DNA from 3 places in the Erwinia sp. SLM-02 genome. Region 2 is predicted to be linked to each of the others. Evidence: predicted binding sites of a transcription regulator. Region 2 holds the regulator's gene; each other region holds the start of a gene.

The links. Region 2 encodes CRP, which controls carbon source genes, mostly activating them, when cyclic AMP is high. Its sites were predicted from a motif close to ATGTGANNNNNNTCACAT; they were not measured.
Region 1: psiE (phosphate-starvation-inducible protein PsiE) is a predicted target of CRP. The motif match lies at 1,723-1,740, and genes of this name have one in related genera.
Region 3: udp (uridine phosphorylase) is a predicted target of CRP. The motif match lies at 8,116-8,133, and genes of this name have one in related genera.

Annotation. Positions count from the first base shown of each region.
Region 1 is NZ_JAQISN010000002.1:763,217-773,208, forward strand. Features, by position in the region: gene malF (maltose ABC transporter permease MalF) at 1-268, shown strand, start outside; gene malG (maltose ABC transporter permease MalG) at 276-1,166, shown strand; gene psiE (phosphate-starvation-inducible protein PsiE) at 1,245-1,661, opposite strand; gene PGH32_RS16665 (YjbH domain-containing protein) at 1,815-3,908, opposite strand; gene PGH32_RS16670 (capsule biosynthesis GfcC D2 domain-containing protein) at 3,908-4,663, opposite strand; gene PGH32_RS16675 (YjbF family lipoprotein) at 4,660-5,307, opposite strand; gene yjbE (exopolysaccharide production protein YjbE) at 5,383-5,652, opposite strand; gene pgi (glucose-6-phosphate isomerase) at 6,205-7,848, opposite strand; lysine riboswitch at 8,239-8,431, shown strand; gene lysC (lysine-sensitive aspartokinase 3) at 8,525-9,877, shown strand.
Region 2 is NZ_JAQISN010000004.1:405,629-415,620, reverse strand. Features, by position in the region: gene PGH32_RS21065 (hydrolase) at 1-344, shown strand, start outside; gene PGH32_RS21060 (YheU family protein) at 344-562, shown strand; gene PGH32_RS21055 (phosphoribulokinase) at 664-1,533, shown strand; gene PGH32_RS21050 (amidohydrolase) at 1,551-2,729, opposite strand; gene crp (cAMP-activated global transcriptional regulator CRP) at 3,278-3,910, shown strand; gene PGH32_RS21040 (YccS/YhfK family putative transporter) at 3,970-6,048, shown strand; gene argD (bifunctional acetylornithine/succinyldiaminopimelate transaminase) at 6,045-7,262, opposite strand; gene PGH32_RS21030 (aminodeoxychorismate synthase component II) at 7,350-7,925, opposite strand; gene ppiA (peptidylprolyl isomerase A) at 8,058-8,630, opposite strand; gene tsgA (MFS transporter TsgA) at 8,906-9,992, shown strand, end outside.
Region 3 is NZ_JAQISN010000007.1:56,506-66,497, forward strand. Features, by position in the region: gene PGH32_RS23965 (winged helix-turn-helix domain-containing protein) at 1-712, shown strand, start outside; gene PGH32_RS23970 (hypothetical protein) at 717-1,163, shown strand; gene glpT (glycerol-3-phosphate transporter) at 1,218-2,564, opposite strand; gene PGH32_RS23980 (DUF1456 family protein) at 3,116-3,586, opposite strand; gene metR (HTH-type transcriptional regulator MetR) at 3,684-4,625, opposite strand; gene metE (5-methyltetrahydropteroyltriglutamate--homocysteine S-methyltransferase) at 4,748-7,018, shown strand; gene PGH32_RS23995 (dienelactone hydrolase family protein) at 7,080-7,916, opposite strand; gene udp (uridine phosphorylase) at 8,205-8,966, shown strand; gene rmuC (DNA recombination protein RmuC) at 9,158-9,992, shown strand, end outside.

The sequences.
Region 1 (9,992 bases), on a different contig from region 2:
GGCACCGCTGATGATCGCCAGCTTCGCCTTTAACTTTAATAACTTCGTCCTGATCCAGCTGCTGACCAACGGTGGACCCGATCGCCTTGGCACCACCACGCCGGCGGGCTATACCGACCTGCTGGTCAGCTATACCTGGCGCATCGCCTTTGAGGGCGGCGGCGGGCAGGACTTCGGCCTGGCGGCGGCCATTGCCACGCTGATATTCCTTTTGGTAGGCGGCCTGGCGGTGCTGAACCTGAAAGCCACCCGCATCAAAGTCGACTGAGGTAAACATGGCTATCGTACAACCGAAATCGCAGAAACTGCGCCTGCTGTTCAGCCATCTGCTGCTGCTGAGCTTTGTGGCCGTCATTATGTATCCGCTGCTGATGGTGCTGGCCATCTCGCTGCGCCCGGGCAACTACGCCATCGGCTCGCTGCTGCCGGAGCATATTTCCTGGGACCACTGGAAGCTGGCGCTGGGTATCCCGGTGGTGCATGAAAACGGCAGCGTAACCCCGCCGCCGTTTCCGGTGCTGCTGTGGCTGTGGAACTCGATCAAGGTGGCGGCCATCAGCGCGGTCGGCATCGTCGCCCTCTCCACCACCTGCGCCTATGCCTTTGCCCGCATGCGCTTTCGCGGCAAGTCCAGCCTGCTGAAGGGGATGCTGATTTTCCAGATGTTCCCGGCGGTGCTGTCGCTGGTGGCGCTCTATGCGCTGTTCGACAGGCTGGGACAGTATCTGCCGTTTATCGGGCTGAATACCCACGCGGGTCTGATCTTCGCCTACCTCGGTGGGATTGCGCTGCACGTGTGGACGATTAAGGGTTATTTCGAAACGATTGACGGCTCGCTGGAAGAGGCTGCCGCGCTGGACGGCGCCACGCCGTGGCAGGCGTTCCGTTTGATCCTGCTGCCGCTGTCGGTGCCGATTCTGGCGGTGGTGTTTATTCTGTCGTTTATTGCGGCCGTTACCGAAGTACCGGTGGCGTCGCTGCTGCTGCGCGACGTGAACAGCTACACGCTGGCGGTGGGAATGCAGCAGTATCTCAATCCGCAGAACTATTTATGGGGTGATTTTGCCGCGGCCGCCGTGCTGTCGGCGCTGCCGATTACCCTGGTGTTTATTATCGCTCAACGCTGGCTGGTTAACGGCTTAACCGCCGGGGGCGTGAAGGGCTAGTCCGATTTATTTGCCACTGCTGCTGTTCTTGCTTCGTTACATCCTGTGTTTCAGGCGGCCCAATGGCCGCCTGTTTTTTTATTCGCGCTTCAGGCGATTGCTGTTCGCCAGCCACAGCGTGACCACCAGGATTAGAATAGCCAGGCAGTAGGCCAGGGTATCAAACGGGTTTTTATGGTCAACGATGATCAGACGGATAATCGCGGTGATGCCGATATAGACAAAGTAGCGCAGCGGGAAGTGGTAGCCCGACTGGAAATACTTGACGATCAGCGCGATAAACTCGAAATAAAGAAAATAGATGACGATGCCTTCAATCAGCAGATACGAAGACGTCTGTTCCCCGGTGTTCAGCAGTACGTTCGCCAGATGAATCGTCTCCTTGCCGAGGAAGATAACGAGGATAACGGCCAGCGCAATCAGGCCGGCGTTCAGCACCATCTGCAGGGCAAAGGCCAGACGGGTGGCCGGAGTATTACGGACGGGGGGAGTCATGTTCACACCTCTGAATAGTTGTTATCTGTCGGGCTGCCCGACGTTTTAACAATATGCTTTAGTGTGACGCAGATCACAAGATGGGGGATTCTGGATTTAGCCCTGAAAAAGAAAAAGGGCCGCTAAGCGGCCCTTTTTCTATCGCGTGTGCATTTAGTGGAAATTGCGATCGCGGTCGGTGGTCATATCATACAGCTCGTACTTACGTCCCAGCTGCTGACCGCCGTCACGCGTCAACGGTGTCCAGTTGATGTTCGCGCGGCTGCGGGTTGGACGGATGCTGAACAGATCCATCGGCACCGAGACATAGAAGCCCTTGGTGAAGTCACCTTCGCCGTAGTCTTCTGAGGAGACGTTCGTTTTCGTTGCATAAACGCCCGCTCTGATACCGCTGTCGAACTGCTTGGAAACATCCAGCGTTACGCCTTTATCCTCGGCGAGGTACTGGCCGACGCTGGCCTTCACCAGCACCTGATCCATAAACGTTGGCTGCCAGTAGACGGTGAGGTTGCCGACTTTCGCATGATAGTCGGTGAACTTCATCATGTTGTCCCAGTCACGCTGTTTAACGTAGTTGGCGTCCAGCCCCACTGCCCAGCTGGAATCCAGCGGACGATACAGCAGCTCACCGCCGGCACCGCCGTACATGGTTTCCAGATAACCACCGTACACCTGGCCGTAGAAATCACCGCCCAGGTAGTGCATGTAGTTAGCCTGCAGGTTGTTGACGTAAACGTCGTTTTCAACGTACTGACGAATCTGGGTACGCACGCGAGGCAGAGGTGAATTTCCACCAGACCGCGTGTAATTGAATCTGTCGTAGTTATTCGCCACGTTAAAGAACAGGCTACCGTCGAGCAACAGGTGATCCGTCAGCCACAGATTAGCACCGGCAGAAACCCCGATCTGGTACATATAGAAGCTTTCCGGGCCACCGAACGACTGGTTAAGCACCGGCGACAGGCTGTAGTCGAAACGACGGCCGTCGATAAAGTAGCCCTGCTCGGTACGTTCCGGCGTAACCGGATTGATCCGCTGCTGCTGCAGCGTCTCTTCACGCCCCAGCGGGTAGCCTTCCAGCTGGCGCTGCAGGCTGGCCACGTCGGTTTTGGTGGTCACCTGCGGCATATGATGACGCTGTTGAGTCAGCTCAATCGTTTTCACCCCTGACGGCAGATGGTTGGCCAGAATCACGTTGGCGCGCTCGATGGCTTCCTGGTTCTCACGGTATTTGGTCTGCTCGCCGCTGGCGTACAGGGTGTCCCCTTTCAGCTGAATATGCGGCGCTTCAAAGCCGGCATTGTATTTCAGGTCGGTCAGCTGGCTGGCGGTTACCGTGGAGTCCAGGAAGCGGCCCTGCGGCTGCGGCTCATAGGCCGGTTTCGGCGTATCGAGGTGCGGCTGGGTCAGCTCGTTAAAGTTGGTACGCAGGGTAAAGCCGGCCATAAAGGTATTGCCGCGCTCGTAGCTGACGTTGACGTCCGCCCAGTCGGTAATTCGGTAGATGGCGCCGACGTTAACCTTACTTTTCTGATCCAGCTTGCCGGCAAAGTCGCCCTGGTAGTCGTTACCTTCATACTCCATTTTCAGGCGCAGCGGCTGCCACGGGGTCTGGTACTCAATCCCGCCGAAGACCGCCATCGGGCCCTTAAAGGAATCGCCCAGGCTTAACGAGCCCGCCGTACGGTTACCTTCAGAGCGGTAACAGTACTTGTCGCTGGCTGTACAGAACGGATTGGTGACGTTGCCGCTGTTGCCGAGGTAGCCCCAGCCGACGCCGAGGGTGAAGTCAAACGGCCCCCAGGCCTTGGTGCCGACCACGTATTCGCTGTCGAACAGCCCGGTACCGCCGATATCGCGTTTACCCACCGAGACTTCCGGCAGCCAGAAGCCCTCTTCCCACAGGCGTAGCTTCAGATCGAAGGCTTTATCTTTATAGGTTTGGCTGCCGCTGAAGTCTTCAACCGAACTGTATTTACGGGTACGCACGTCGGTATAGCGGATAGCCGCTTCCAGCCACGGGAACAGCTGCAGCGAGGTGGAGTAAAAGCGGTACTGGTCGTTATAGCGGTAGTTCAGGCTGAACTCGCCCTCTTTGGCCATACGCGCCGTCGGCACCTGCAGCAGGCCAATACCGCCAAAATCGGACTGTGAGGGTCCAATCGGCTCGGGATAGGAAGCCGCCTGAACCTGGCAGGCACAGGCCACGGAAAATGAAAGCAGGCTGAGAAGATAACGTTTTTTCATCAGTCAGGGATCCGGTGCGTCAAAACAGAAACGATCTGCTGGTTAAGGTCGGCAAGGTCGCTCGGCAGCGCCCAGGATGAGAAGCCAATAAAGAGCGTGCTGCCCGCCTCCAGCTCGACGTGGCGGCGGTTCCAGTAGGCCACCGGAACCTCGGTCACCTCGCCCGCAGGGGAGATCACCAGTGCCACATTGCGCTCTGCGCCGCTCTGATGCGCGCGTGACTCGAGGTAATCCGCCACCGGGCGTCCGGCAACCCACGGCGTGGTGCCTGCGCCATCAACGGCGCCGGCCAGTCTGACCGAGGTCGGTTTAGCCACGGTATAGACGCTGTATTCCCCTGCCAGGCGGCGATTTCCCTGCGGTCGGGTGCGCACCCAGTCAGGATCAAGGTTGACCATCTGGCGACCGGTGACCTTCAGCGAAGCAATCTGCTGGCGAACATTTTCAACGACTGCCGCTTCGGCGAGATCGTTATCGCTGCGCAGGTTATCGCGCCACACCTGTAGACGGGCGACCACGTCCTGCTGCTGGCGAATCGCCACCGCCGTGGCCAGTTTTTCACCGATCACCGTACCGGGCCACCAGGTTTTTCCCTGCAGCGCCGGGCTGGATACCAGCTGGGCCAGATTTTCTGCATGGCTGACGACGGCAGTCTGCGACTGCCCCGGATAAAATACCGTAACCTGGCTATCCGCCAGTGCCTGCAGCGACAGCGATGCCACTATCCCTGCGAGAAGAGTTGTGATTTTTTTCATGATTTCGCAGGCTTCAGAATAGTGGTTGCCACAGGGAAGTAGTCCGCTCCCAACATTTGTACGGCCTGACGCACCTGTCCGCTGGAGGTATCAACCCAGAAGGTATTACGCCAGGTTTTACCACTCTCCTTCAGCTCCACCTCTTCCTGCCAGACGCGGCAGGCAACCTGCCGGCCGCCCAGCTGCAGCACGGCATCTTCCTGACGGGTGAAGTGAGAAACCGCAGTCCCGGTGCGCAGCTGGCCTTTTTCCGTCCAGCTCAGCACGCGTGTCCAGCTCGACCCGTCCGTCAGACGCAGCGCATCGCGCAGCGGATCCTGTTGCAGATTGGTCACCTCATTGAGGTTATCCGCCAGGCCGAGGGTTTTCACCAGACGACCGGATTGCGTCACTACCGTTGCGCGATCCTGGGTGATCCATTTCTGCTGACCATCCTCGTTAAAGCCCATCACCACGAAGATCTGCTGACCGCCGTCAAGGCGCAGATACATGCTGGCGTAGGGAATGTTGGCGATCTGTTGGTTGGTTAACTCAATGTCGTCCTGGCCAAGAACGGCCAGCTTAACGGTTTCACTCAAGCCCTTTTGGGTTTGTGTACAGGCCTGAAGTAACAGGCAAAGCAGCAGCAATGGTAGGTTTCGCACCAGTGGGATCCCTGAGCTAAAGAATGCAATCTGAAAATAACCACACTTTCGTGTGGTTATGTTTAATGTTGGTACTTAGCGGGTGGTGCTGGTGGTCGTGGTGGTCGTGGTTCCGGTGTTGGAACCATCGCCGCCGCCTGACGTAGCCAGCGCAACACCTGCAAACGCCGCAACCGCACCGATACCGATGGCAGTTGACGCGCCCGCAGACAGTGCTGCTGCTTCAGTACCCGCGGCAGTGCCGTCAGTAGAAGCAGAAGAGCCAGCAACATCGCCAGGTGCGGCGAAAGCAGCTGAGCTTGCTAAGTACAGTATGGCTGCAGTAGCACATAAGACTTTTTTCATTACACTTTCCCTTCACAGTATGAATGGACACCAGGGCCTGGATGGTTCCTGGCATCTTCATTATGGGGAAATAACTCCCAGAAATCAGCGCCCCTTCCAGGTATTGAAAAAATAGTTTTTTACACTTTTATTTTTAATAAAAAGAAATTTTAATTTTAGTAAAGCGCAGAAAAGAAAAGCTTACAGAACATAATACTGATTTGCCTTAAACAGCAGCATTATGCCGTTAAAACAAGCGCATCCTCCAATATCGTATTTTCAATTGCGGAAAAGAGAAACAAAAATGTTTTAAATCATGGCGTTATTGGGATTATTTTCTTATGTAATTCAGCGAAGTATTGCATTTTTACTCCTGTTTTTTAGGATTAATCTCACCTGGGAAGGATGAACTTTCGCTGATTTCAGGAAAAACCTCAGGGTACCGGAGCGTAAATGGGCTGGCCAGAGGGGGAAATTCGGTGATAACGGCAGCCGCCTGATGGAAAAAGCGTACCGATCGCAGGCAATAAAAAACCCCCGAACGGTCGGGGGTTTGGCTCTACTGGCGAGAAATTAACGCCAGGATTTATAACGGTTAATCAGGCCGTTGGTTGAGCTGTCGTGGCTGTTAACGTCTTTCGCATCTTCCAGCTCTGGCAGAATGCGGTTAGCCAGCTGTTTACCCAGTTCAACACCCCACTGATCGAAGCTGAAGATGTTCAGGATAGCGCCCTGAGTGAAGATTTTATGCTCGTACAGCGCAATCAGCGCACCCAGGCTGTACGGGGTGATTTCGCGCAGCAGGATGGAGTTGGTTGGGCGGTTACCTTCAAACACCTTGAACGGAACCACGTGCTCAACGTCGCTGGCGGCTTTACCGGCATCGGTAAACTCTTTTTCCACCACGTCGCGTGACTTGCCAAACGCCAGCGCTTCGGTCTGGGCGAAGAAGTTAGACAGCAGTTTGCTGTGATGATCGCCCAGTTTGTTATGCGAGATTGCCGGAGCGATAAAGTCGCACGGAACAATCTTGGTGCCCTGGTGAATCAGCTGGTAGAAGGCATGCTGGCCGTTAGTACCCGGCTCGCCCCAGATAATCGGCCCGGTCTGGTAGGATACCGGCTTGCCGCTGCGGTCAACGTACTTACCGTTGGACTCCATGTTGCCCTGCTGGAAGTAAGCCGCGAAGCGGTGCATGTACTGGTCATAAGGCAAAATGGCTTCGGTTTCAGCACCGAAGAAGTTGTTGTACCAGATACCGATCAGCGCCAGCAGCACCGGCAGATTTTTCTCCACCGGCGTATCGGCGAAGTGGCGGTCCATGGCGTGCGCACCGCTCAGCATCTTCTCAAAGTTATCGAAGCCAATGGACAGTACAATTGACAGGCCAATCGCCGACCACAGTGAATAGCGGCCGCCAACCCAGTCCCAGAACTCAAACATGTTGTCGGTATCAATACCGAACTCAGCTACCGCTTTGCCGTTGGTCGACAGGGCCGCAAAGTGTTTTGCCACGTCGCCCTGCTCACCCGAGGTCAGGAACCAGTCACGCGCGCTGTGGGCGTTGGTCATGGTTTCCTGTGTCGTGAAGGTTTTAGACGCCACGAGGAACAGGGTGGTTTCCGGGCTGAGGCCCTTCAGCGTTTCGGCGATATGCGTGCCGTCAACGTTGGAGACGAAGTGCATTTTCAGATGATTTTTATACGGGCGCAGCGCTTCGGTCGCCATAAACGGCCCCAGATCTGAACCGCCGATACCAATATTCACCACGTCGGTGATCGCTTTGCCGGTAAAGCCTTTCCACTCACCGCCGATAATGCGCTCGGAGAAGCTTTTCATCTTCGCCAGCACCGCATTCACTTCCGGCATCACATCCTTACCGTCCACGACGATAGGGGTGTTGCTGCGGTTACGCAGCGCAACGTGCAGCACGGCGCGATCTTCAGTGCGGTTGATTTTCTCACCGGAGAACATCGATTTAATCGCATCCTGCAGCTCGGTCTCTTTGGCCAGCGCCTGCAGCTTGCTGAGCGTTTCAGCCGTAATACGGTTTTTGGAGAAGTCGACCAGCATCTGGTCATCAAAGGTCGCGGAGAAAGCGGCAAACCGGTTGTTATCCCTGGCGAAAAGGTCAGCAATCTGAACGTCTTTCATTTGTTCAAAATGCTGCTGCAGTGCCTGCCAGGCAGCGGTTTGTGTCGGATTAATATTTTTCATAGCAACACACTCTTTTTATTTAAGAATCGTAAATCAGACCGGACAGCATCGTACCTGTTTGCGGGGATCGTCTCCCCTTTTCCTGTAACAGGTTGCGGCTATCAACAGCTAAGAGGCTGCCGTGTGTCCGGGCGGTATTTCGCATTCTGTTGGTGAGGATGATTCACACTAAGCATTTCAGTATGACGATGAAAGAAAAAAATTTACAGTCCGTACCGTGCTTATCCACCCGACTGAGGTCAACCACCGGTGCTTTTTTCGTCGTGGATGATTAGTAAGAGTGATACGACCGGGCTAATAAGGAAAATGAATAATCATCAGCCTCCCGGCGTTGACACCGGCGTCATAACCCGATATTTCTACACGCCTAAACTGACGCGTGCATGCGCGTAAGCCAGAAGAGGCGCGTCGCCCAGGCAGTGTGTTTGAGGATCCGTATCCATTGATAACATATCAGGGGGAGCGACGCCGAGGTACTAACCACACGGAGTGGGGCGTATCGACTGCAGGGGCTGAATCCTCTGAGTTGTCACCTGAAACGTTCGCAGTCGAACGTGCAGCAAGGTGGAGCGCTTCTGGGTGACTCGTAGTTGTCCCTTTTCTACGTCTGACCCATTTCTGCTCTTTCCTTGTGCCAAGGCTGAAAGATAAAACCTGACACGAGGTAGTCATAGTCATGTCCCAGAATTTAATCGTGGCGAAATTTGGTGGCACCAGCGTTGCCGACTTTGCCGCTATGAACCGCAGCGCCGATGTGGTGTTATCCAATCCTGACGTTCGTCTGGTGGTCCTTTCCGCCTCTGCGGGCGTAACCAATCTGCTCGTTTCCCTGGCTGAAGGCCAGCCGCTGGAGCAGCGCGCCGCGGTGCTGGACGATATTCGTCGTATTCAGTACGCCATTCTTGATGAACTCAAGCAGAGCCAGGTGATCCGTGAAGAGATCGACCGCATGCTGGACAATATTGCCACGCTGGCCGAAGGGGCCGCGCTGGCGACCTCTGCCGCCCTGACCGACGAACTGGTCAGCCACGGCGAGCTGATGTCTACCCTGCTGTTCGTGGAAATTCTGCGTGAGCGCGACGTTACCGCCGAGTGGTTTGACGTGCGTAAAGTGATGCGCACCACCGACCGCTTTGGCCGCGCCGAGCCGGAAGTGGCCACGCTGGCCGAACTGGCTGCCGCGCAGCTTAAACCGCGTATTGCCGAAGCGCTGATCGTCACCCAGGGCTTTATCGGCAGCGAAGAAAAGGGCCGTACCACCACGCTGGGCCGCGGCGGCAGTGATTATACCGCCGCGCTGCTGGGCGAAGCGCTGCATGCCGGCCGTGTGGATATCTGGACCGACGTTCCAGGCATCTACACCACCGACCCGCGCGTGGTACCTGCCGCGAAGCGCATTGATGTAATTACCTTCGAAGAAGCCTCAGAAATGGCCACCTTCGGCGCGAAAATTCTGCATCCGGCCACGCTGCTGCCTGCGGTGCGTAGCGACATTCCGGTGTTTGTCGGTTCCAGCAAGGATCCGTCTGCGGGCGGCACCATGGTGAGCAACAAAACCCAGAATCCCCCGCTGTTCCGCGCGCTGGCGCTGCGCCGTAAGCAGACTCTGCTGACGCTGACCAGCCTTAACATGCTGCACGCCCGCGGCTTCCTCGCCGAAGTCTTCAACATCCTGGCGCGTCACAATATCTCCGTTGATCTGATCACCACCTCCGAAGTGAGCGTGGCGCTGACGCTGGATACCACCGGTTCCACCTCAACCGGCGACAGCCTGCTGACCCAGGCGCTGCTGACCGAGCTTTCCTCGCTGTGCCGCGTGGAAGTGGAAGAGAATCTGGCGCTGGTCGCCATTATCGGTAACGAGCTTTCCAAAGCCTGCGGCGTCGGTAAAGACGTCTTCAGCGTGCTGGAGCCGTTCAGCCTGCGCCTGATCTGCTACGGGGCCAGCAGCTACAACCTGTGCTTCCTGGTGCCGGGCCAGGATGCTGAACAGGTGGTGCAGGCGCTGCACCGCAACCTGTTCGAGTAACCTCTCATCGGGCCAGTGACCGCTGGCCCGACACCCCTTTTTTTTGATGCTATGATGCGGCGGGCCGTCTTTTCCTCGTTCCGGTGAGTACGGCTGTGCTATGGCAATTTTTCAG
Region 2 (9,992 bases):
TCGAACTGCCGCAGCTGCGGGCACTGAAAAAGCTCCGCGCCTTCGATGATGCGATTACCGCCAGAGCGCACGGCTTCGCCGATGCGACGGACTACTATCGGCGCTGTAGCGGACTGCCGCTGCTGCCCGGCGTCAGCAAGCCGCTGTTAATCATTCATGCGCTGGACGATCCCTTTATGACCGCCGAAGTGATCCCGGATCCGGCCACGCTGCCACCGAATATTGAGTATCAGCTGACCCGCTACGGCGGACACGTTGGTTTTGTAGGCGGTACGCTCCGCCAGCCGAAAATGTGGCTGGAACAGCGTATACCGCAATGGCTTTCAACCTGGCTGGAACCCTGATGATTATTCCCTGGAAAGAACTCGATCCTGAAACCCTTGATAACCTGATTGAAACCTTCGTTCTGCGTGAGGGCACCGACTACGGCGAGCAGGAGCGATCGCTGGCGCAGAAAGTAAAAGATGTTCACCGCCAGCTGGCCAACGGTGAGGCCGTGCTGGTCTGGTCGGAACTGCATGAAACCGTCAATATCATGCCGCGCGGTCAGTTTAACGGCTGATCGCATTTTTCCTGCCCGATACGCAGCAAGGATGACTTTTCACCAGTAAACATGTTAGGAATGATCCGTCAGTCCGACCATATCTCAGGGAGTTGTTTACCATGTCAGCCAAACACCCGGTTATCGCCGTCACCGGCTCCAGCGGTGCAGGAACCACCACCACCAGCGTCGCCTTCAGGAAAATTTTCCAGCAGCTTAACCTGCGGGCGGCAGAGGTCGAGGGTGACAGCTTCCACCGGTTCACCCGTCCGGAGATGGATATGGCCATCCGCAAGTCGCGGGATATGGGTAAGCACATCAGCTACTTCGGCCCGGAGGCAAATGACTTCGGGCTACTGGAGCAGACCTTTATTGAGTATGGCCGTACCGGAAAAGGTCAGTCACGCAAATATCTGCATACCTACGATGAAGCGGTGCCGTGGAATCAGGTGCCGGGAACCTTCACGCCCTGGCAGCCATTGCCTGAGCCGACCGACGTGTTGTTTTATGAAGGGCTGCACGGCGGCGTGATGACGCCACAGAACAACGTGGCGGAAAACGTCGACCTGCTGGTCGGCGTAGTGCCCATCGTTAACCTTGAGTGGATCCAGAAGCTGGTGCGTGACACCAGCGAGCGCGGCCACTCGCGTGAAGCGGTGATGGATTCCGTGGTGCGCTCGATGGAGGATTACATTAATTACATCACGCCGCAGTTCTCCCGAACGCATCTGAACTTCCAGCGTGTGCCGACCGTGGACACGTCCAACCCCTTTGCCGCGCGGGGTATCCCGTCGCTTGATGAAAGCTTTGTGGTGATCCACTTCCAGGGGCTGGAAGATATCGATTTCCCCTACCTGCTAACCATGATTCAGGGCTCGTTTATCTCCCATATTAAAACCCTGGTCGTGCCAGGCGGGAAAATGGGCCTGGCGATGGAGCTGATTATGGGCCCCCTGGTCAAACGCCTGATCGAAGGCAAAAAAATCAGCTAATCCGGTGACATAAGCAGCTATGACATCAGCTGCTGGTGGATAAAGCCAATGTGCAGCTTCACGCCGATTGGCAGTACGTCTTCATCCAGGCGGAAGTGCGGATTATGCAAACTCCAGCAGGTTCCTTTCTGTTCGTTTCCGGAGCCAATAAACAGGAAGCATCCGGGGATCACCTGCTGGTAGGCTGAAAAGTCTTCACAGCCAAACATCGGATGCGGCATGATTTTCAACGCATCGGCTCCCAGCGTATCGACCACATTTTTTGCGGCAAAGCGGCAGGCATCCGGATGATTGAAGCCCAGCGTATAACCCTTCGTCCAGTCCAGCTTATAGCTCGCCCCGACCGCCGCGGTCATACCACCGAGCATCTGTTCCATCATTTTTGGGATTTCAGTACGCGTTTTTTCACTCAGCGTGCGCAGCGTGCCTCTGAGATGCGCCGTATCCGGAATAACGTTGTAGCCCCCGTCGGCCATAAAACTGGCGATACTGAGCACGGCGCCCTCGTTAGGATCCAGCCTGCGTGAAACGATTTGCTGCAGCTCCTGGACTACCCCGGCCCCTAACACCACGGGATCGCACGCCGTATGTGGCAGAGCGGCATGCGAGCCTTTCCCCTGCAGGATCAGATCGAAATTATCACTGGCCGCGCTGAAAACACCTTCGGTGTAACTCACCGTACCGGTTGGAAATGCCGGCATCACGTGCAGGCCAAAAATCATCGAAACTCCGTCAAGCACGCCCAGAGAGACCAGCTCCTGCGCCCCGCCCGGCGGAACCTCCTCCGCATGTTGAAAAATAAACTTCACCGTCCCGGCAATCTGTTTTTGCAGCTGGCAGAGCGCCCAGGCCGCGCCCATCAGCATGGCCGTATGCGAATCATGACCGCAGGCGTGCATGACCCCGTCATTGCGCGAGGTAAAAGGCTCCTGGTTCAGCTCGTGGATCGGCAAGGCATCCATATCGGCACGCAGCGCGATACAGGGGCCGGGGCGCGCCCCTTTTAACTCCGCCAGCACGCTGTTTGGCGTAGGGCGGGTGAGCGTTAATACGCCAAACTGCTGGAGCTCACCGGCAACATAATCCGCCGTCTTTTGCTCATGAAAGGAGAGCTCGGCATTTTGATGAATATGCCGACGCCATTGCAGCACTCGTGGGGTGATTTCCTGAATCAGTGACGCGATTTGAGATTTCATAGTTACTCCTTTAACGGTGAGAGGCGCTTCCAGCATGACTCCATCCGATGGCGACCTTCACCGTCAGCAGGGAACGGCATGACACCGGTAGCGCGGATACCGTGATAGAAGCATAAAATAGCGTCATCTCCGTGACGAACCGTGCCATAGCGTGATTGTTTATCGACCGTGATCCCCGTGGCAACGAGGCAAATCAGGGAGGTCGCGGCAGGCCTGCACACCGCTTTACCCGCAACAGAAAAGGCCGCTCCGCCTTTTAGCACCCTGCTGAAGCGAGACAACATGAGACAACACGAGACAGCCAGGTCAAGCTGTGCTACAAACGGTGCTGTATTAATATTCTGGCATTGCAATGCATGGTGAAAACGGGACAACAGGATGAGCCAGACTCTTAATGGTATGGCCCGTTTGATTTTCCTATGGGAAGCGCCTGACAGGGAATTCCGTCCCTGTTTACCCGAAATATTTCAAAAAGCAGTTAACATTTCTGCAACCTGAGTGATAAAAAGGGTATATTTAGGCACGATTACAATAGAGGATAACAGCGAATGGTTCTCGGCAAACCGCAAACAGACCCAACACTCGAATGGTTCCTGTCACATTGCCATATTCACAAATATCCATCCAAAAGCACCCTGATTCATCAGGGTGAAAAGGCAGAAACCCTCTACTACATCGTCAAAGGCGCAGTAGCGGTGCTGATCAAGGATGAAGAAGGCAAAGAAATGATTCTTTCCTACCTCAATCAGGGCGACTTCATTGGCGAACTGGGTCTTTTCGAAGAAGGCCAGGAACGTAGCGCGTGGGTGCGCGCAAAAAGTGCCTGTGAAGTAGCTGAAATCTCTTATAAAAAATTCCGTCAGCTGATTCAGGTTAACCCTGACATTCTGATGCGTCTTTCTTCGCAGATGGCACGCCGTCTGCAGGTCACCTCTGAGAAGGTCGGTAACCTCGCCTTCCTGGATGTGACGGGGCGTATTGCACAAACGCTGCTGAATCTGGCCAAACAGCCAGATGCCATGACCCACCCGGATGGTATGCAGATCAAAATCACCCGTCAGGAGATCGGCCAGATCGTGGGCTGTTCTCGTGAAACCGTGGGCCGTATTTTGAAAATGCTGGAAGATCAAAACCTGATTTCCGCGCACGGTAAAACTATCGTGGTTTACGGTACGCGCTAAGCGGTTCTGACTCTGGGGCGCGACAGCCTGGTCGCGCCCTTTTTTATGTGGTGTTAGGCATGTGGCGGAGAATCATTTATCACCCTGAAGTCAACTATGCACTGCGGCAAACGTTGGTGCTGTGCCTGCCGATAGCCATTGGCTGGCTGCTGGGCGATCTCAGACAGGGTTTACTCTTCTCGTTAGTTCCCGCCTGCTGCAACAACGCCGGTCTTGATACCCCCCATAAACGCTTTTTTAAACGCCTGATTATTGGTGGCAGCCTGTTTGCCTTCTGTAGCTTTCTGATCCTGTATGCGGGCGAAAAAGGGGTGCCGTTGCCGATCATTATGCTGGTGATGGCTCTGTTGCTGGGCGTCACTGCGGAAATCAGTCCGCTGCACGGTCGGCTGCTTCCCGCTTCGTTAATTGCCGCCATTTTCACCCTCAGCCTTGCCGGCAGAGTCCCCCTCTGGCAGCCCCCGCTGCTCTATATTCTCGGCACCATTTGGTACGGCCTGTTCAACTGGCTGTGGTTCCGGCTGTGGAAAGAGCAGCCGATGCGGGAAACGCTAAGCCTGCTCTACCGCGAACTGGCCGACTACTGCGAGGCAAAATATACGCTGCTGACCCGGCTGACCGATCCGCAGACCGCGCTTCCGCCGCTGCTGGCTCGCCAGCAAAAAGCGGTTGACCTGATTAATACCTGTTATCAGCAGATGTATATGCTGTCCGCCAGCCAGGATAACCACTACCAGCGGCTGACGCGTGCATTTCAGGTGGCGCTGGATCTGCAGGAGCATATTTCGGTCAGCCTGCATCAGCCGGAAGAAGTTCAGAAACTGGTGGAGCAAAGCCACGCCGAGGCGGTGATCCGCTGGAACGCACAGACCATTGCCGCCAGGCTGCGGGTGCTGGCCGATGACATTCTCTATCATCGCTATCCTGAACGTTTCACCATGGACAAACCGCTGCAGGCGCTGGAAAAAATATCCCGGCAGAACAAAGACAATCCGGTGGGCAATTTCTGTTATTACCACTTCAGCCGTATCGCCCGCGTGCTCCGCACCCAGCGACCGCTGTATCGACGCGATCTGATGGCGGATCGCCAGCGCCGCCTGCCGCTGATCCCGGCCCTGAAAAGCTACCTGTCGCTAAAATCACCCGGCCTGCGCAGCGCGTCGCGCTACGGGATCATGCTGGCCTTTGCCAGCTCGCTGGCGCTGTTTTTTAATCTGCCCAAACCCTACTGGATCCTGATGACGGTGATGTTCGTCAGTCTGAACGGCTACGGAGCCACGCGAGTGCGGATCCAGCACCGTGCCATGGGCACGCTGGCCGGGTTGGTCATTGCGGCCGTGATGCTACGCCTGCACGCGCCGGAATCGGTGATGCTGCTGGTGATGCTGGCCCTGACGCTGATTGGTAACCTGTTTATCCGTAAGTTCTACGGCTGGGCCACCATCGGCTTTACCATCACCACGGTATTTACACTGCAGCTGCTGTCGCTGAACGGCGCGCAGCTGCTTGTACCGCGCCTGATGGATACGCTGATTGGCTGTCTGATTGCCTTCGGTGGGATGATCTGGCTGTGGCCACAGTGGCAGAGCGGACTGCTGCGGCAGAATGCCCACGATGCGCTGGGTGCTTATCAGGAAGCACTCCAGCTATTACTGGGGCAGGAACAGGATCCGGTCAAGCTGGCGTGGCAGCGCATGCGCGTTAATCAGGCTCATAACGCCCTGTTTAATTCCCTGCACCAGGCGATGCAGGAGCCTAACTTTAACGCCAGCTACCTCAAGGATATGCAGCTGTGGGTGACCCACAGCCAGTTTATCGTCGAGCATATTAATGCGATGACCATTCTGGCGCGGGAGCACACTATGCTGACCGAATCGCTGGCACAGCGCTATCTGCAATCCTGCGAAATCGCCCTGCAGCGCTGCCAGCAGCGCCTGGAATATGACGGCCCCAGCTCCGACAGCAACGTGCTGGAAGCGCCGGAGGATTTCCATCAGGGGCCGGTCACCATACTGGAGCGGCACGTGAAACGTATTCTCGGCCACCTCAGTACGATGCACACCATCTCGTCACTGGCCTGGAGCCAGCGACCGCATCAGGGGCACTGGCTTTCCCGCCGTTTGCGCAAAACGTCCTAGCCGATAACTTTTTCCACCGCCGCTGCAAAGCGCTTCATCCCTTCGGCGATATCCGCAGTGTCGATGACCAGCGACGGCGCAAAGCGCATTACGTCAGTACCGGCCACCAGCACCATGACGCCTTCGGCCGCCGCGGCATTCAGGATGTCACGCGCTTTTCCAGCGTGCTGCGGCTTCAGCGCGGCACCGATCAGCAGGCCCATCCCGCGGATTTCGCTGAACAAATCCAGTTTTGCATCCAGCGCCTGCAGGGCATCAACAAACAGCTGACGGCGCTGCGCGACGCCCTCCAGCACCGCTGGCGTATTGATAATATCCAGCGCGGCTTCCGCCACCGCACAGGCCAGCGGGTTCCCGCCGTAGGTAGTACCGTGAACGCCAGGGGCCATGACCGAGGCAATCTCATTGGTGGTCAGCATCGCACTGACCGGAAAACCGCCGCCGAGTGCTTTCGCCGTGGTGACGATATCCGGCTTCACGCCGTAGTGTTCATAAGCAAACAGTTTGCCACTGCGGCCCATGCCGCTCTGCACTTCGTCCAGCACCAGCAGTGCATTATGTTCATCGCACAGCTGACGCAGCCCCTGCATAAATTCCTGGGTGGCCGGCGTCACGCCGCCTTCACCCTGAATCGGCTCCACCACGATGGCGCAGGTGTGATCGTCGATAACCGCTTTGACCGCCGCCAGGTCGTTAAAGGGCACATGGACGATATCGGCAGGCTTGGGACCGAAGCCGTCGGAGTACTTAGGCTGCCCGCCCACGGAAACGGTAAACAGGGTGCGGCCGTGGAAGGCGTTATGGAAGGCGATGATCTTGCTTTTGAACGGGCTGTGGCGCTGGGTCGCATAATAGCGAGCCAGCTTGAATGCGGCTTCGTTAGCTTCGGCACCGGAGTTTGCAAAAAACACGCGCTCGGCGAAGGTGGCAGCAATCAGCTTGCTGGCCAGGCGCAGGGCCGGCTCATTGGTGAAAACGTTGCTGGTGTGCCAGAGAGTTTCACCCTGAGTTTTGAGTGCCTCGACCAGCGCCGGATGGCAGTGGCCCAGCGCCGTTACGGCAATACCGCCGGAGAAATCAACGTACTCTTTCCCCTCCTGGTCCCAGATACGGCTCCCTTTGCCCTTGACCGGAACGAACTGCGCTGGTGCATAAACAGGCAAAATCACTTCATCGAACGTTGCCCGCGTTACCGCTAATTTTTCCGCTGCCATCAATCACCTCGCCGTTTAATCGTTGCTTTAATGTGAAAATATAGTCATGAAATATGCATAAAAAATCAAAAAAAGGCAAACACTAACTCAGTAGCGCAGGAAATTTTCCAGCAGCTGGTGTCCCTGCTCGCTCAGGATGCTTTCCGGATGAAACTGCACGCCTTCAAGCGGCAGCGTGCGATGACGAAATCCCATAATTTCATCGGGCTGACCGTCACGCAGTGTCCAGGCCGTCAGCTCAAATTCATCCGGCAGCGTGCCCGTCTCCACAATCAGAGAATGGTAACGGGTCACGGTAAGCGGGTGGTTCAGGCCGGAAAAAACGCCGCCGTCATTATGTTCAATAGCCGACGTTTTGCCATGCATCACCTTGCGGGCACGAACGACTCTGGCACCAAACGCCTGCGCGATCGCCTGATGTCCAAGGCAAACGCCAAGTACCGGCAGATCCCCGGAAAAATGGCGGATCGCGTCAAGTGAGATCCCCGCCTCGTTGGGCGTACAGGGACCGGGAGAGATAACCAGATGGCGGGGATTCAGTGCGGCGATTTCAGCCAGCGTGATATCGTCGTTGCGGCGAACGATGACCTCCGCGCCCAGTTCAGAAAAATACTGGTAGAGGTTCCAGGTGAAGGAGTCATAGTTGTCGATCAGCAGCAGCATGGCGAATTCCGGTAAACGATTTACGCCGCTATTTTACGGATTTTACGCCGTTGCGCTTATCTGTTTGCAGTACCGATGGCTTCCGCAAAGCTGAACCGGCCCCACAGGCCGATTCAGGCGAAACGCATAACGTTAAGGCAGGATTTTAGCGGAGAGGATCACTACCGGCGTTACGGGAACATTCTGGTAAGGGCCGACATTCTGAGTGGGCACCTGGGCAATCTTATCGGCAACATCCATCCCTTTAACGACTTTACCAAACACCGCATAGCCGAAATCACGCTGGCCGTGATCGAGGAAAGCGTTATCAGCGACGTTAATAAAGAACTGGCTGGTTGCGCTGTCTTTTTCCGCGGTACGCGCCATCGAAATAGTGCCGCGTTTATTCAGCAGACCGTTATCTGCTTCGTTTTTAATCGGCGCGTTAGGCTGTTTCTGCTGCATATCGGTGGTGAATCCCCCGCCCTGCAACATAAAACCTGGGATCACACGATGGAATGTGGTGTTGTTGTAAAAGCCGCTGTTGACGTAATCAACAAAGTTTTTTACCGAAACAGGGGCTTTCTGATTATTCAATTCCAGCTCAATGCTGCCTGCCGAAGTGGTCAGCAGTACATGTGTATCCCCTTTCGCGGCGAATGCAGAAGCAGAAATCGATGACAGTGCGAGAACTGCCGCCACCGCGGTCAAAGTGCGTTTCAACATGAAATATTCCTTACTGAGGGCAATAAGCCATAAATACAACGCTGATTGTAAATAGGCACTTACCAACGCGCCAGCGTTTTACCTTTATTTACGCAGCGGGCTATTGCCGTAAAAGTGACGGAGCGATGAATAAGTGTGATTAAAATCACACTAACAGTGAAATACGAAAATAATTGTTTCATTAAATATTCATGCAGATCACGAATGTGGTTAAACTCCTGGGGTATCTCTCAGGTACCTCGCCTGAGACTCCACCTTCCAGACAGGTTTCCACAATGACAAATCGCGATCGAATCGGACTTACCTGGATCAGCTTCTTCTCTTATGCGTTGACCGGTGCAGTGGTTATCGTAACCGGCATGGTACTGGAGAATATAGCAGAGTATTTCCAGCTCCCCGTCGCTCAAATGAGCAACACTTTCACCTTCCTTAATGCCGGGATCCTGCTGGCGGTGTTTCTTAACGCCTGGCTGATGGAGATCGTGCCGTTAAAACGTCAGCTGATGTTCGGCTTTGTGCTGATGGTACTGGCGGTGCTGGGGCTGATGACCAGCCACAGCCTGAGCGTATTCTCGCTCTGCATGTTTGTGCTGGGCGTGGTGAGCGGGATTACCATGTCGATCGGGACATTCCTGATCACCCATCTTTATGAAGGACGCCAGCGCGGTTCACGCCTGCTGTTTACCGACTCCTTCTTCAGCATGGCCGGTACTATCTTCCCGATTATCGCTGCAGCCCTGCTGGCACGCGCGCTGCCGTGGTACTGGGTTTACGTCTGCATCGGCGTGATCTACGTGGCGATCTTTATTCTGGCGCTGTGCTTTGAATTCCCAGTGCTGGGCAAAAAAACCACCAGCGGCGAGCCGGTTAAAAAAGAAAAATGGGGCGTTGGCGTGGGCTTCCTGGCGGTTGCCGCACTCTGCTACATTCTGGGCCAGCTGGGCTTTATCGGCTGGGTTCCGCAGTATGCAACGAAAAGCATGGGGATGGATATCGGCCAGGCCGGTAGCCTGGTGGGTAACTTCTGGACCGCTTACATGGTCGGCATGTGGGCATTCAGCGCCATCCTGCGCTTCTTCGACCCGCAGCGTATCGTCACGCTGCTGGCGCTGCTGGCTACCGCACTGATGTACTGGTTTATCACCACCACCGATGCATCCATGCTGAAGTGGATTATGCTCAGCCTGGGCTTCTTCTCCAGCGCCATTTACACCACCATCATCACTCTGGGTTCGCTGCAAACGAAGGTCTCTTCGCCAAAACTGGTGAACTTTATTCTGACCTGCGGCACCGTGGGAACCATGCTCACCTTCGTGGTAACCGGCCCTATCGTTGAAAAAGGCGGTGCTCACGCGGCGCTGG
Region 3 (9,992 bases), on a different contig from region 2:
TTCACTAAGCAGGATTTCTAATGAGTTATTGTGCCTGCTGGTGGAAAATAATGGGCGTCCATTAAGTAGAGACGATGTTTTGAATGAGTTATGGGGGCGGAGAGGATTGTCCTCATCCAGTAATAATCTTAATAATTATGTTTCAATGCTTCGGAAAACGCTGGCGAGCCTGGGGGTCGTCGATATAATCACAACGATTCCACGATATGGTTTTATATTCAGTGCGGAAGTGAGTGAGGTTGCTGATGGAGGTGAAAGCGACGCGGTTAGTGAAGTCGTTAGCGGTTACAGTTTAAAAAAACCGAAAAAATACAATCAGCTACATGGCTCTGCCACGTCGAAAATGTTTTTCTTTATCAATTACAAATTAAATTTAACCTCAATAATTACTTTGATGTGTTTTGTTTTTTTTGTTTTCTTTATTTGGAGGCAGAGCGAAAGGTGGCATCATTACAGTTTTGAGGTAAGTCAGTGTAGGATTCATTTGTTGGCGCGCGCGGGGGGTGAAAAAAATTCGGGAGAAATGCATGGGTCGATCAGAAATTACGTGACTCAATATAAATTTAATTGTGGTCGTAAAGCAGATGTTTTTTATTGGCCCGAGCAGGAGGGGGGGCCAGATGTGACGGGGAGCAGTGAGGTTTTAGCGTATTGCGGAGAGAGCACTGGCGCAGTATGTATTAATTACGGCCTGTTCAAACGTGAGAAATGAACTAATGTCTTTTATCAGACAGCGTTACCCGGTCTGGACGGTAGTGATTTTTCTCTCGCTGTGTATTCTGTGGTTCGATCATACCGATCAACGGCGAGGCTTCACCTGCCGCGCGCAGCTTGGCATCAACCCACCTTTCAGCCAGTGTGGAACCCGAAATCTTCTCGACTTCTTTATGGCGATGAACGGCAACGGTGAGGGATACCTGTTACTGTCTGGAAGGCTGGGATGCGGGGAAGAGGCGGAGGTCGTTAATGACATCCTTGATTTTCAATACGAGAAAAAAGGGGGGAATTATGCGCTACACCTTCGAAAACAAAACGCCGTGATTAACAGGTTGCTTCCGCAGTTCAGGGAGAAAGACTTAATCATTGAGATTAAACAACTGGATCAGCGCAGATATCTTCTTTCTTCTAATAATCGTGCGTTGCTGGTGTGTCAGCCGCAATGAAGGGAGATGAAGTAGCGGGAGTTATAATGTGTACTCCCGCTACTCACTATCTGATTATTGAGCCTTAAGCTGCTGCTTATGCTTCTTCTCACTCATCATGGTCATGGCAAGAAGGATTACCGCCAGAACGCATCCGCCGATCATCACCATAAAGCCACCGTCCCAACCAAAGTAGTCAACGGTGTATCCCACGATAGCGCTGGCAGCAACAGAGCCACCCAGATAGCCAAACAGCCCGGTAAAGCCTGCGGCAGTACCCGCCGCTTTTTTCGGTGCCAGTTCAAGGGCATGCAGACCGATCAGCATCACAGGACCGTAAATCAGGAAGCCAATGACCATCATGCAGGCCATATCCACGCCGGGATTCCCTGCGGGGTTCATCCAGTAAACAATCGTCGCGATGGTCACAAGCGTCATAAAGAAGACGCCGGTAGCGCCACGGTTACCTTTGAACACTTTATCTGACATCCAGCCGCACAGCAGGGTGCCTGGAATACCCGCATACTCATAGAAGAAATACGCCCACGAGGATTTATCCAGCGTAAAGTGTTTCACTTCTTTCAGATAGGTAGGTGACCAGTCAAGAACCCCGTAACGCAGCAAATAGACAAACACGTTTGCCAGAGCGATGTACCACAGCAGTTTGTTCGGCAGAATGTACTGCATGAAAATCTGTTTTGCGGTCAGCTCTTCTTCATGCTTTTCATCATAGTCCGGTGGATAGTCATTTTTGTATTCTTCAATCGGAGGCAGACCACAGGACTGCGGTGTATCGCGCATCAGAGCAAACGCAATAATCGCAATCAGGATCGCGCCGAAGGCCGGCATATAAAGTGCGGCTTTCCAGTCATTAAACCAGGCCATGCCCAACAGGAACAGCAGCGGAGGAATACCACCACCCACATTATGTGCGCAGTTCCAGACGGAAACGATGCCACCTCGTTCTTTCTGCGACCACCAGTGCACCATTGTACGGCCACACGGAGGCCATCCCATACCCTGGAACCAGCCGCACAGGAACAGCAGAACGAACATCACCATGATGCTTGACGTTGCCCAGGGGACAAATCCCATAAACAACATCACCAAGGCGGCAAGAATCAGCCCGGCAGGCAGAAATACGCGTGGATTTGAGCGGTCGGAAATCGAACCCATAATAAATTTCGAAAAACCGTAGGCGATGGAGATACCTGACAGGGCAAATCCTAAATCACCACGCGAAAAACCCTGCTCGACAAGGTAGGGCATCGCCAGCGCGAAGTTTTTACGCACCAGATAGTAGGCGGCGTAACCGAAGAAAATCCCCAGAAAGATCTGCCAGCGGAGCTTACGGTACAGCGGGTCAACGCGGCTGGCATCAACGCGTGGCTGATGTGCTGCGGGTTTGAAAATACTTAACATCATGGCCCCCATGGCTCAAGTAACGATGTTCACGCCTGGCTATGTTGAAAAGTCAGCAATCTTTCATTAGAAAAATGTTCCTTTTCGAAAGCATTATGGCGATATTCGAAAAAATCTTGGTAACTAGGGGCGCGAATGTTACATTTTTATGACGAAATGGCTATATCTGCATCATTAAATGCAGTGATATTTTCGGATGTGAACTTTATTTTGTGACCAGCGTCACGCTGGTGAGGCCGTATCCGTTAGAATTCACGAATGCTGGACGTGTATACGCTGAATGAAAACGTATTTCTCAGCAAAATTTTATCCATGATAAAAAAGCGGGATTACAGCAGTGTCTGTAACGCGGCTAGGAAAGGGGAACACCCGATCGTGCTGCTATCATCGAAATTTATGACAATACTCGCGTCGCCGATGTGAATGACGTTGACGGGACGATCATCCGACAGATACTGGAGTTTTCAGGAAAGTTGAGGGGATCATAATTTAATAATTTTAATAAATTAACGCCTGAGACAGACGTTAATCGATTGAATTAAATTAAATATTTATTTTTTAGCCGGACGTATTTTCATCGCGAGGCCTTTCAGAAAATTGCGCAGGATCTGATCGCCACATTCGCGATAGTTTTTGTGACCCGGCTTGCGGAAGATGGCGCCAATTTCGGATTGTCCTACCGCAAAATCGGCGCTTTTCAGCAGTTCAATAATATCGGTTGTTTTTAAATCGAAGGCCACGCGCAGCTTTTTCATGATGATATTGTTGGTCATCTTGCGCTCAATTGAAGGTACCGGCGCTTCTTCACTTTTTCCACGGCGTTCAAAAATCAGACCGTTAAGAAAATAACCCATAACGACATCCGGGCAAGGGCGGTAACCTGGCTCATCTTCTTTTTTCAGGAAGCTGTGCACTTCGGCTTCGGCTACTTCGCTCTCTGCCAGCGCCAGAATGCTCACCACTTTTGCATCGCTCAGATCCAGCATGTAACGCACGCTGCGCAGGACATCATTATTCGTCATAAACACTCTCTTAATTGAAACTATTGCAGTGAGCGCATTATAGAGCCAATTGAGCGGTTAAACAGGAAAAACCGCCGGTCTTCGCCGGCGAAATGCGTCAGGGATGGGTAAATGATGTCGGCAAGGGTGTTCCAGGACGTGAGGCATCCCGGACCCGGGGCAAATGATCGCAGGCGTGCTGCCGTGCGGAACGAATAAAGGCTTCCACGACCGGCTGACGTTGTTCTCCTTCACGTACCGCGGCGTAAAGCCTGCTCCACAGACCTTCACCGAGCGTTTTGGTGACGATCAGGCCCTGATGTTCAAAACTCTCCACCACCCAGTGTGGCAGGGCAGCAATGCCCATCTGTGCGGAAACCATCTGAATTAACAGCAGGGTGTTATCCACGCTTTTCAGCGCCGGGCTGACGCCCGCGGGCTGCAGGAAATGGCGCCAGATATCAAGACGCTGGCGCTGTACCGGATAAATGAGCAGCACTTCACTGGCCAGATCTTCCGGCGAAATATGGTCCACGCTGGCCAGAGGGTGGTCAGGGGCCACCACCAGTCGTACCTCGAAATCAAACATGGGTGAATAGAAGAGGCCGCTGCGCGGCAGAATATCAGAGGTCAGCACGATATCCAGTTCGCCCTGCTGAAGAGCGGGCTGCGGGTCAAACGTCACGCCGGATTTAAAGTCCATCACCACCTGCGGCCAGCTCTTACGGAAATTATTCAGCGCCGGAGTCAGCCACTGAATACAGCTGTGGCATTCAATAGCGATTCTCAACGTGGTCTGGTGCGGCTCATGGCAGGCCTGCAGCGCCTGCTGAATTTGTGGCAGCACCTGCTCGGCCAGCTGCAGCAGAATATCCCCCTGTGGCGTAAAGCGCAGCGGCTGGCTTTTCCGCACAAACAAACGGAAGCCCAGCCGCTGTTCCAGATCGCTGAACTGATGGGATAACGCCGACTGCGTTTGATGAAGCTGGGCGGCCGCGGCGGCCAGCGAACCTGAGTTTCGCAGAGCCTGCAGCGTTCGCAGGTGTTTAAGTTCGATCATGAGAGTCCTTCACATCGACGGTGAACATATTGCGCTTGTGGATAATACAGTACCTGCGGATTATAGCGGTGTAAACATCTGGACGTCCAAATGATAACACCTAAATAAACAGGATACGAATCATGACTATTCAGAACCATACTTTAGGATTTCCCCGCATCGGGCTGCGTCGCGAACTGAAAAAGGCACAGGAAAGCTACTGGGCTGGCAACAGTACGCAGGAAGAACTGCTGGCCACCGGCCGCGAACTGCGCGCCCGCCACTGGCAGCAGCAGAAAGATGCCGGGGTGGATCTGCTGCCGGTGGGCGACTTCGCCTGGTACGATCACGTACTGACGACCAGCCTGTTACTGGGCAACGTCCCTGCTCGCCATCAGAATAAAGACGGCTCTGTAGATCTTGATACCCTGTTCCGGCTTGGCCGGGGCCGCGCGCCGACCGGGGAGCCCGCGGCTGCGGCGGAAATGACCAAATGGTTTAATACCAACTATCACTACATGGTGCCGGAGTTTGTAAAAGGGCAGCAGTTCAAACTGACCTGGACCCAGCTGCTGGATGAAGTGGATGAAGCGCTGGCCCTGGGGCATAAAATCAAACCCGTGCTGCTGGGCCCGGTAACTTATCTGTGGCTGGGGAAGGTGAAGGGTGAGCCGTTCGACCGCCTGACGCTACTGAACGATATTCTGCCGGTGTATCAGCAGGTTCTCGCCGAGCTGGCGAAGCGGGATATTGAGTGGGTGCAGATTGATGAGCCCGCACTGGCTCTGGAGCTGACCCCTGAATGGCTGGCGGCATTTAAACCGGCGTATGACGCGTTGCAGGGACACACCAGGCTGCTGTTAACGACCTATTTTGACAGCATCAGCCAGAACCTGAAGACGATTACCGCGCTGCCGGTTCAGGGGCTGCACGTGGATCTGGTTCATGGAAAAGATGATATCAACGTACTGAATGACACATTACCGGCTAACTGGCTGCTGTCAGTTGGGGTCATTAACGGGCGTAACGTCTGGCGTGCCGATCTCAGCACCTGGTTTGAGCGCCTGCAACCGCTGAGGGCTAAACGCAGGCAGCTGTGGATTGGGTCATCCTGTTCGCTCCTGCACAGCCCCATCGATTTGAGCGTGGAAACCCGTCTGGATGAAGAAGTAAAAAGCTGGTTCGCTTTTGCGCTGCAGAAATGTACTGAGCTTTCGCTGTTGAGCCGCGCCCTGAACAACAACGACGCTGCCTCACTGCAGGCCTGGAGCGCCCCCGTCCAGGCTCGCAAAACATCAACCCGTGTGCACAACGCTGCAGTGGGGCAACGCCTGGCAGCGATCGCCGCCAAAGACAGCCAGCGTCAGAATGGCTATCAGGTTCGTGCCGAAGCCCAGCGCCAACGTTTTCAGCTGCCGGTATGGCCAACCACCACCATTGGTTCTTTCCCGCAGACTACCGAAATCCGCAGTCTGCGTCTGGACTTCAAGCAGGGACGCCTGGACGGTTCCCGTTATCGTACCGGCATCGCCGAACACATTAAGCAGGCAATCGTGGAACAGGAGCGTCTGGGCCTTGATGTACTGGTCCATGGTGAAGCCGAACGTAACGACATGGTGGAATACTTTGGCGAAAACCTCGACGGTTTTATCTTCACGCAAAACGGCTGGGTGCAGAGCTACGGCTCACGCTGTGTGAAGCCGCCGATCGTTATTGGTGACGTCAGCCGTCCGCAGGCGATCACGGTGGAGTGGGCGAAGTATGCCCAGTCGCTGACCGACAAGCCGGTAAAAGGCATGCTCACCGGCCCGGTAACTATCCTCTGCTGGTCATTCCCGCGTGAAGATGTCTCACGTGAAACCATTGCTAAGCAGATTGCACTGGCGCTGCGTGATGAAGTGGCGGATCTGGAAAAAGCGGGTATCGGTATTATTCAGATTGATGAGCCGGCCCTGCGTGAAGGTCTGCCGCTGCATAAGTCAGACTGGGCTGCCTATCTGGAATGGGCGGTGGATGCGTTTCGCCTGAATGCTGCCGTGGCGCGGGATGACACGCAGATCCACACTCATATGTGCTACTGCGAGTTCAATGACATTATGGATTCTATTGCGGCACTGGATGCGGATGTCATCACTATCGAAACCTCACGTTCCGATATGGAGCTGCTGGAGTCCTTTGAAGAGTTCGAATACCCCAATGAGATCGGCCCGGGCGTTTACGACATCCACTCGCCGAACGTACCGAGCGTTGAGTGGATGGAAGCTCTGCTGCTGAAAGCCGCGCAGCGTATTCCCTCCGAACGTCTGTGGGTCAATCCGGACTGCGGCCTGAAAACCCGCGGCTGGAGTGAAACCCGGCAGGCGCTGGAAAACATGGTAAAAGCGGCGCAGAACCTGCGTAAGGCAAAAGCGTAATTATCCGTTTGGTGTCATGGTGTTGTGTGCTGATGATTGGGGCGCTGCGCGCCCCGTTTTCTTAGGCTTTTGCCGCCACGCCATGCTGGGCAAACCACGCCAGCATGCGCTGCCAGCCGTCGGTAGCCGACTCTGCGTGATAGCTGGGTCGATAGTCGGCGTTGAACGCGTGACCGGCATCCGGATAGACGATAATCTCGGCATGAGCATTGGCCGCACGCAGCGCCTGGCGCATCGTCTCAACCGTATCTAACGGGATCCCATCATCTTTCGCACCGTAAAGGCCTAATACCGGAGCGTTCAGATCGACCGCAATGTCCACCGGCTGTTTTTGCTGCTTCATGGTTTTTTCACCGACCAGCTTGCCATACCATGCCACGGCGGCTTTCAGCTGAGGGTTGTGCGCGGCATAAAGCCAGGTAATGCGTCCGCCCCAGCAAAAACCGGTAATGGCCATATTGCGCATATCGCCGTCATGACGTGAGGCCCAGTTCGCCACGTGGTCAAGATCGGCCAGAACCTGACTGTCCGGCACTTTACTTACCAGTTCCTTTAATAATGTAGGGATATCGTTATAGTCTGCGGCATCACCCTGGCGGAAGTAGAGCTCGGGCGCGACGGCCAGATAGCCTTCACGAGCCAGGCGGCGGCAAACATCGCGAATATGTTCATGAACGCCGAAGATCTCCTGCACCACCAGTACGACGGGTAACGGCCCTGCCACATTGCGCGGCCTGGCGTGAAACGCGGGCATATTCTCTCCCTGAGTGGGGATCGAGGTTTCACCAGAAAGAATCTCTGCATCATCGGTAATAATAGTGGTGGCCGCGACAGGCTGGACTGCAGGTGCGAAGCTGTTATTGCTCAGTTTTTGAGTCGTGTTATCTTCGGTTTTCATTGTCCTCTCCATGCATGAACTAAGGCGATGGGCTAACTATAGCCAGGAAACGCTGGCACCCTCGCAGGGTACGGGCTATCTCTTTATCATCAGATAAACCCGATCTGCGGGATGGGTTGTAGCAAAAAAAGGCAACAGAACAATTATGTGTGATTTCGATCGCATTTTTTATTTTGTTTGATGTAAGTTTCATTTGGATAAGCGATTTTTATCACATAAAAGTGCGCCGCATTTGCTTACAGTAGCACTCAGTTAACTATCCCCCGTTTTTCGTGACAGGAGTTTGAAATGGCACAATCTGACGTTTTCCACCTTGGCTTAACGAAAGCCGATCTTCAGGGTGCCACGCTGGCGATCGTACCCGGCGACCCTGAGCGCGTGAAAAAAATTGCGGCTCTGATGGATAACCCGATCCATCTGGCTTCACACCGCGAATTCACCACCTGGCGCGCAGAACTCTCCGGCAAGCCGGTTATCGTTTGTTCGACCGGAATTGGTGGCCCGTCCACTTCGATTGCCGTGGAAGAGCTGGCGCAGCTAGGCGTTCGCACCTTCCTGCGCGTGGGAACCACCGGCGCGATTCAGCCCAATATCAACGTGGGCGATGTGCTGGTGACTACCGCTTCCGTGCGTCTTGACGGTGCCAGCTTGCATTTCGCTCCGCTGGAATACCCGGCCGTCGCTGATTTTGCCTGCACCACCGCGCTGGTTGCCGCCGCAGAAGCTGCCGGAGCCACAACGCATATCGGCGTAACGGCCTCGTCCGACACTTTCTACCCGGGCCAGGAGCGTTACGATACCTATTCCGGGCGCGTTGTCAGCCGTTTCCAGGGATCGATGAAAGAGTGGCAGCAGATGGGCGTGCTGAACTATGAAATGGAGTCGGCTACCCTGCTGACCATGTGTGCCAGCCAGGGGCTGCGCGCCGGCATGGTTGCCGGTGTGATCGTCAATCGGACCCAGCAGGAAATTCCGGACGCGGAAACCATGAAGCGTACCGAAAGCGACGCGGTGAAAATCGTCGTTGAGGCCGCTCGCCGCCTTCTGTAACCGTTAAAGAGTTGGGCTGCGGTCTCTGCCGCAGCCATGAAATTCCTGCAACAACACTCCCGCTTTTGCGAGCCGTTATCCCGTTCGGGTTTAAATCGGCCTGCAGCATTGAACATCTCGCTTTTTATCTGGACATTCATACAGTGTGCCTCTATTTTTCCCCTTAATGCGTTGATCAAAGGGGAAGCAGGGTGGATGCAACAATCAGTTACGTCGCAGGCATTGGCCTGGCAGGTATGCTGGCAGGGTGGTTATTTGCCTGGTTTCTTGGCCAGCAGCGGTTTGCCAAACAGGAAACCGAGCGACGTTTGCTGATGCAGGCTGCCGAGCAGAGCCAGGCTGAACGCCAGCGCCTGCAGCAGCAGCTGGACGAACAGGCTGGGGCGCAAAGGAAAAACGAGCAGGAGCTGCGTCAGCTGCACGGCAGCCTTGCCGCCGCGCAGGAAAAACTGCATCAGTTCGATCACTGGCGGGGTGAAGCCGAGCAGCTTACACGCGAGCTGCGCACGCAGCTTGAGGTTAACAGCGCGCAGGAAGCGGAACTGCGGGAGGTCACCATCCGCCTTGAGGAAACGCGTATGGCGGCGGAAGAAAAGCAGCGGCTGCTGGTGAACAGCGAACAGCGGCTCAACTCGCAGTTTGAAAACCTCGCCAATCGCATCTTTGAAAATAGCGGACGCCGCGTGGATGAGCAGAATCGTCAGAGCCTGCATGGCCTGATTACCCCACTGCGCGAACAGCTGGAAGGGTTTCGCCGTCAGGTGCAGGAAGGTTTTGGCCAGGAAGCACGCGAGCGCCATACGCTCTCCCATGAGATACGCAATCTGCAGCAGCTGAATGCCCGCATGGCACAGGAAGCCCTAAACCTGACTAAGGCGCTGAAGGGTGACAATAAAACGCAGGGTAACTGGGGGGAGGTCGTACTCAGCCGCGTGCTGGAGGCTTCCGGGCTGCGTGAAGGGCATGAATACGAAACGCAGGTCAACATCCAGCTGGAGCAGAATGGTCGCATGCAGCCGGACGTCA